Regions from separate parts of the Microbacterium sp. FG3 genome, predicted to be linked through region 2. Evidence: riboswitches for the same ligand, from Rfam matches in the RefSeq annotation. Region 2 holds a riboswitch; the other holds the start of a gene.
The links. Region 2 has a riboswitch for thiamine pyrophosphate ahead of thiM (hydroxyethylthiazole kinase). Riboswitches for the same ligand answer to the same signal wherever they lie in the genome.
Positions count from the first base shown of each region.

Region 1: linked by a shared signal. The riboswitch ahead of ACODR5_RS05290 (ECF transporter S component) and the one ahead of thiM (hydroxyethylthiazole kinase) in region 2 are both predicted to bind thiamine pyrophosphate.

Region 1 is NZ_JBMDJT010000010.1:24,493-27,890, forward strand. Features, by position in the region: gene ACODR5_RS05285 (ABC transporter ATP-binding protein) at 1-834, opposite strand, end outside; gene ACODR5_RS05290 (ECF transporter S component) at 855-1,484, opposite strand; TPP riboswitch at 1,476-1,586, opposite strand; gene ACODR5_RS05295 (D-alanyl-D-alanine carboxypeptidase family protein) at 1,713-3,398, shown strand, end outside.
Region 2 is NZ_JBMDJT010000003.1:53,079-56,476, forward strand. Features, by position in the region: gene thiD (bifunctional hydroxymethylpyrimidine kinase/phosphomethylpyrimidine kinase) at 1-599, opposite strand, end outside; gene thiE (thiamine phosphate synthase) at 596-1,264, opposite strand; gene thiM (hydroxyethylthiazole kinase) at 1,261-2,088, opposite strand; TPP riboswitch at 2,079-2,172, opposite strand; gene hisS (histidine--tRNA ligase) at 2,238-3,398, shown strand, end outside.

The DNA.
Region 1 (3,398 bases), on a different contig from region 2:
CTCGAGCGCCCGACCGGCGACGAGCACCTCGCCCGGGGCGGATGCGGGGGGAGCGGGATGCCGGGGCGGGATGCCGGGCACCCAGACACCGCGCGCGGTGAGCTGCGCGCCGCGCGCCCCGAGGACCTCGGCCGGCGGGCCGTCGGCGATCACGCCCGGCTCGTCGTCGTCCGCCCCGAGCACCACGATGCGGTCGACGACCGGCAGCCACACGTCGACGCGGTGCTCCACGACGACGAGGGTCGCGCCCGTGCGGTCGAGCACGCGCCCGACGGCGTCGCGCACCTCGGCGACGCCCGCGGGGTCGAGATTGGCGGTGGGCTCGTCGAGCAGCAGCAGGCCCGGCCGCATCGCGAGCGCCCCGGCCAGCGCGAGCCGCTGCTTCTGCCCGCCCGACAGGGCGGACGTCGAGCGGTCCAGCGGCACGTCGAGCCCGACGAGCTCGAGGGCGCTCCGCACGCGCGACCAGATCTCGTCGCGCGGCACCCCGAGGTTCTCGCAGCCGAACGCGACGTCGTCGCCCACGCGCGCGAGCACAGCCTGCGCGTCGGGATCCTGCTGCACGAGCCCCACCCGCCCGCGGGCAGACGCGGGCTCGCGCCCTTCCACGCGCAGGAAGCCCTCCTGCTCGCCCTCGTCGTCGCCGCCCAGCACGCCCGCGAGCGCGTGCAGCAGCGTGGACTTGCCCGATCCGCTCGCCCCGAGCAGCAGCACGCGCTCGCCCGGCGCGATGCGCAGATCGAGCCGACGCGCGGCCCAGCGCAGCCGCGTCGCGTACCGCCAGCCCCAGCCCGCCGCCTCGACGGCGGCGGGCACCGTCGAGGAGGCGGGCATCGGGCCGGGCGTCGGCGCGCTCAGACGCGCTTCCCGGCCGCGCGGCCGGCGGCGAAGCGGTTCAGCGCACCGGTCGCGGCGAGCCCCCGCACGATCGCCCAGCCGCCGAGGCCGGCGATGACGAGGCCCGAGACCGTCGTGGACGCGATGTAGACGGTCGTGAACAGCGCGTCCGCGCCGGGGTACCAGCTGATGCGGTCGTTGATGCCGCCTCCGAGGCCGGCACCCGCGCCCGCGAGGAGCGCGACGGGGAGGCGGAACGAGGCGTAGAGGAAGACGGCGAAGATCAGCTCGGCGCCGAGGCCCTGCACGAGGCCGGACACGATGGTGAGCGGGCCCCACTGGTTGCCGACGAGCGCCGAGATGACCGCCGCGAGCAGCTCGGTGTACAGCGCCGCGCCGGGCTTGCGGATGACGAGGCCGCCGATCACGCCGGCGATCAGCCACGGGCCAGCCAGCAGGCCGCCCAGACCGGGCAGCAGCGCGCCGATGAGGTCGCCCGGCAACTCGTAGCCGACGTTCCAGATCAGGAAGATCACGGAACAGGCGACGCCGATGACGCTGGCGACGACGATGTCGACGACCCGCCAGGTGAAGCGGCGGGACGGTGCGCCCGAGGCGGTCTCGGGCACGGACGTGGACGTGTTCATACTCTCTCCTCCCTGCGCCGGCATGATCCGGATCAGGTTCGACGGTCGAAGCGCGGATCGCTTCCTCTCAGCCCGGCTCGCCGGACTCCCGTGTGATGTGTGCGACCAGTGTAGATCCCCCGCAGGGGTGCGAGCGGCCGCGGGGCTCGACCGACCGGGTGCCCGGGCGCAGCCGGCACCCTCAGCGCCGTTGCAGGGGACGCGCCGCAGCCGCGGTACCGTAGGACCGTGACCCCCGACGATCTGCCCCGGGCGACGTCGGCCGCGGAGCTCTCCCCCGAGCCCGGTCCCCTCGATTCGCGGCCGTCGCACCTGTCCCGGCGGGCGATGCGCGAAGCGCGCCAGCGCGAGCTTCGCGCGCGCGAGAGCGCGCCGCCCGTCGCCGCACCGCCGGTGCTCGCGCCGCCCGCCGAGGAGCCCGCTCCCGGCGCGAGGCGGGGTCTGTTCGGCAAGCGCGCCGCCGCCGCGCCGCCCGCCACCCCCGCCCCCGCCCCGCTCCGCGAGGCGGCGTTCGCCGCGCCCGCGACGGCTGGCGGCGTGGCACCTGGCCCGGCCGAACCCGCGTCACCGGCGGGGCAGCCGCGGACCGCGGTTCTGGATCCGTCGGACGCTCCCGAGCCGGCATCCTCCCCCGAGTCGCCGTCCGTCCCCGAGCCCATGGCCGCGCCGCGCGCCGATGACCTCACCGCGCTGGTCCCCGCGCCGACGGGTCCGGACGTGCCGCCGCTGCGGTACGCCGCCGAGGGCGAGCCCCTGCCCGTGCCGGGCGATGGGCCCGCACCCGCTCACGCCCCCCGCGCCCTCGCGTGGGTCGACCCCGAGGCCGTGGCCGTGCGGTCGTCGACCGCGGCGTTCTCGACCGCGCCGCACCGGGCCGTGACCGGACCCGACCTGCTGCCGCCGCGCCGGAGCCGCACGCTCTCGGCGCTCGCGCCCGTCGCGACGGCCGGCGTGCTCGCGGCCGGGTACGTCGCCACGTGCGTGCTCTGGCCCCTCGATGCCGTGGCCCCGACGGTGACGGCCCAGCAGGTCGCCGTCGCGCCCGCCGCACCGCTCACGGTGGACTGGCCCGCCGCGGGCTCCGCGGCCGTCGCGCCGGTGGGCCTGCTCGACCGTGCCGCCGCCGACTCGAGCGCCTCGCTTCCGATCGCGAGCATCACCAAGCTCGTGTCGGTGCTCATGATCCTCGAGAAGCAGCCGCTCGCCCCCGGTGAGGACGGCCCTTCCTACGGCTTCACGTGGAGCGACTACCGCGACTACCTCGACAACTACCTGTGGGCGGGCCAGTCCTCGCTGGACGTGCCCGTCGACGGCTCGCTGACGCAGTACCAGATGCTCGAGGGCATCCTGATGGGCTCCGCGAACAACTACGTCAATCGCCTCGTCGCGGAGATCTGGGGATCGAACGAGGCCTTCGCCGCCGAGGCCGCCGAGTGGCTCGCGGCACACGGGCTCGCGCACACGACGATCGTCGAGCCGAGCGGCATGGATCCCACGAACACCGCCACGGCCTCCGACGTGCTGCTGCTCGGCCAGCTCGCGCTGGAGAACCCCGTCGTCGCCGAGATCGTCGCCAAGCAGGAGACGACCCTGCCCGGCAACGCGGAGCCGGTGAGGAACTCGAATCCGCTGCTCGGCGAGGAGGGCATCGTCGGCATCAAGACCGGCACCCTCGACGAGTGGAACCTTGTCTCCGCGAAGCGCGTGGACGTCGACGGCGAGAGCGTGACGCTGCTCGCCGCGGTGCTCGGCCAGCCCGACGCCGAGGCCCGCACGAACGCGAGCCGCCAGCTGCTCGACGCGGCCGTCGCCTCGTTGCAGCCGACCACCGTGGTGCCCGCCGGCACCGTCGTCGCCTCGGTGCGGACAGAGTGGGGCGCCGCGGCCGACGTCGTCGCGGCCGAGGATGCCTCG
Region 2 (3,398 bases):
GGGCTCTCGAAGCGCGCGAGCGCGCCCTCCCGGCCGACGAGGGCGTCCACGACGAGCGGACCCGGGACGTGCCCGCCCTTGGCGACGACCAGCGTGCCGGAGGATTCCGCGAGCAGCCGCGCCTGGTCGAGGAGCCCGTCGGTGTCGCGGGCGGCGGGCCGGCCCACGAGGACGCCCAGCTCCGGGGCGTTCGGGGTGACGACATCGGCGAGCGGCAGCAGCTCGCGCAGCGCCTCCTCGGCCTCGGCGGCCAGCAGCCGGTCGCCGGAGGTGGCGACCATGACCGGGTCGAGCACCACGCGGGGCGGCCGCACCCGCTCGAGCCACTCCCGCACGATGCGCACGGTCGCCGCGTCGCCGAGCATGCCGATCTTCACCGCGTCGATCTCGACATCGTCGCTCACGGCGTCAAGCTGCTCGGCGAGGAACGACGGTGGCGGCGTGTGCACCGAGCGCACGCCGTGCGTGTTCTGCGCGACGAGCGACGTCACGGCGGCCATGCCGTACCCGCCGTGCGCCGCGATGCTCTTCAGATCGGCCTGGATCCCCGCGCCGCCGGTCGGATCCGTGCCCGCGATACTGAGGACGCGGGGGATCATGCGTCCACCCCCGCGAAGGCGCCGCGCAGCGCGCGGGCGGCCGCCTCGGGGTCGGGCGCGGCGCAGACGGCCGAGACCACCGCGATCCCCGCCGCCCCGGCCGCCCGCAGCGGTGCGGCGTCGGCCGCGGTGACGCCCCCGATCGCGACGGCCGGCAGCGCGGTGGCGGAGGCGAGCGGCCCGAAGCCCTCGTGGCCGACGGCGGCGGGCGCGTCGGACTTGGTCGCCGTCGGATGCACCGCGCCGATGCCCACGTAGTCGGCTCCGTCGCGCTCGGCCGCGGCGAGCTGCTCGGGCGTCGCCGCGCTGACGCCGACGACGGGCCGCGCGAAGCCGGCGGCGCGGAGCATCGCGCGCGCGGCCGCCGCAGGCAGATCCGACTGGCCCACGTGCACGCCGTCCACGCGCGCCCCGGCGTCGCGGGCGGCGATGGCGACGTCGACGCGATCGTTCACGAGCAGCGTCACGTGCGGAGCGGCGCGCAGGCGATCGGCGACCGCCCGCACGAGCTCGAGGACGTCGCGGGCGCCCGCGTGCTTCTCGCGGACCTGCACGGTCGTGACGCCCCCGGCCACGGCCCGCGCGACGACGTCCGGGACGGTGTGCCCCGCGGCGGCCGCGTGCGCGCCGTCCGTGACGAGGTAGAGCGACAGGTCGGCGCTCATCGTGCCGCGCCCTCCGCGGCCGCGGCGTCGAGGGCGCGCGCGATCGCGTCGTCGTCGAGCGCCGCGAGCTCGTCGAGCAGCGACATGGCGAACGATCCGGGCCCGGCCGCCGCGCGTGCGGCGCGCTCGGCCGCGATCGTGTAGACCGCCACCGCCGAGGTCGTCACGGTCGCCGGATCGTCGTCGCGGCACGCGCCGACGAAGGCCGTGATGACGGCGCCGAGCGCGCAGCCGCCCCCGGTGATCCGCGTGAGGAGGGGCGTGCCGGTGGCCACGCGCATGATGCTCGATCCGCCGATGATCGCGTCCACGACTCCCGACACGGCGACGACCGCCCCGGTGCGCGCCGCGAGCGAACGGGCGTCCGGCAGCACCTCGTCCACGCCCACCGCGCTGTCGGTTCCGCGCCCGCCCTGGCCGCCGCCCGCGAGCGCGGCGATCTCGGAGGGGTTGCCGCGGATGACGCGCGGACCGGCCCCGGCGAGGCGCCGCGCGAGCGGCGTGCGCACCGGGAGCGCGCCGACGGCGACGGGATCGAGCACCCACGGGGTCGCGGCGTCGGCCGCCGCCTCGGTGGCCTCCACGGCGGCGGCTCGCTGCTCGGGGCTCGGCGTGCCGAGGTTGACGAGCAGGCCGCTCGCCACGCGGGCGAACGGGCCGGCCTCGCCGACGATGTCGACCATCGCGGGGGAGGCCCCGACGGCGAGGAGCGCGTTGGCTGTGAAGTTCTGCACCACGGTGTTCGTGATGCAGTGGACCAGCGGCGCGGTGGATCGGACGGTCCGGAGGTGCCTCGACACCTCGGAGGCGGACGGCAGCGTCATCATGACATCCCTTCGCTCGTGCTGACGAGAGCAGGTTCGGCGGGTGTGATCTCAGCCCCGGTCGGGGCACCCCGTGTCGGGATCGACCCTAGCAGCGCCCCGCGGCGCCGCATCGGGCTCGGTGCGTCACCTGAGAGAATGGTCGGGCTATGGCTTCTGTGAATGCGCCGCGCGGGATGCGCGACTTCCTCCCCGCCGACAAGGCCCGTCGCGAGCGCGTGCTCGCCGTCATCCGCGAGCGCTACGGTGCGCACGGGTTCGACGAGATCGAGACGCCCGTCGTCGAGGAGTACGGGCGCCTGCACGCCGGGATCGGCGGCGACAACGAGAAGCTCGCGTTCAACATCCTGCGCCGCGGGCTCGACGGCGACGCCATCCGGGCGGCGGCCGACGACCCTGCCGCACTGACCGACCTCGGCCTGCGGTACGACCTCACGGTGCCGCTGGCCCGGTTCTACGCGACGAACCGCGCGGAGCTGCCGAGCGTGTTCCGCTCGATCCAGATCGCCCCGGTGTGGCGCGCCGAGCGGCCGCAGAAGGGCCGCTACCGCCAGTTCCTGCAGTGCGACATCGACATCATCGGCGACGACACCGCGCGCGCCGAGGCCGAGCTCATCGTCGCGTCGCTCGACACGCTCGACGCGCTGCGTCTGGAGGGCGCGACGGTGCGGATCAACGACCGCCGCGCGCTCGACGCCATGCTCGACGTCTTCGGCTTCGTCGCGGAGGAGCGCCCCGGCGTGCTCATCACGATCGACAAGCTCGACAAGATCGGCCCCGCCGGCGTCACCGCCGAGCTGCGCGAGCGCGGCGCGACGCCCGAGGCCGTCGACGCGTTCGAGGCGTTCCTCGGCCGCGCGCCCGGCGCGCAGGCCGCGTTCGGCCAGGACGCGATCCGCGCCGCCCTGCCCGAGGGTGTGCCGGACGAGGTGATCGCGCACCTCGTGGGCATCGGCGAGGCCGTCGCCGCCGCGCGCGGGGGAGTGCCTCCCCTCGTGTTCGATCCGTTCCTCGTCCGCGGCATGGGCTACTACACCGGCACGATCTTCGAGCTCGCCCACCCGTCGGTGACCTACTCGCTCGGCGGCGGCGGCCGCTACGACGGCATGATCGGCCGCTTCCTCGGCCAGGATGTGCCGGCGGTCGGCTTCTCGATCGGGTTCGAGCGGATCGTCGACCTCGTCGCGCTCGCCGACCCGGATGCCGCCCCCGCCGTCGTGCTCGTGCACGACAGGGACGTGCCGGTCGCCGAGCTCGTCGCTCTCAAGGCGGCGCTCGTCGCCGAGGGGTCGCGCGTGCGCCTCGAGCGG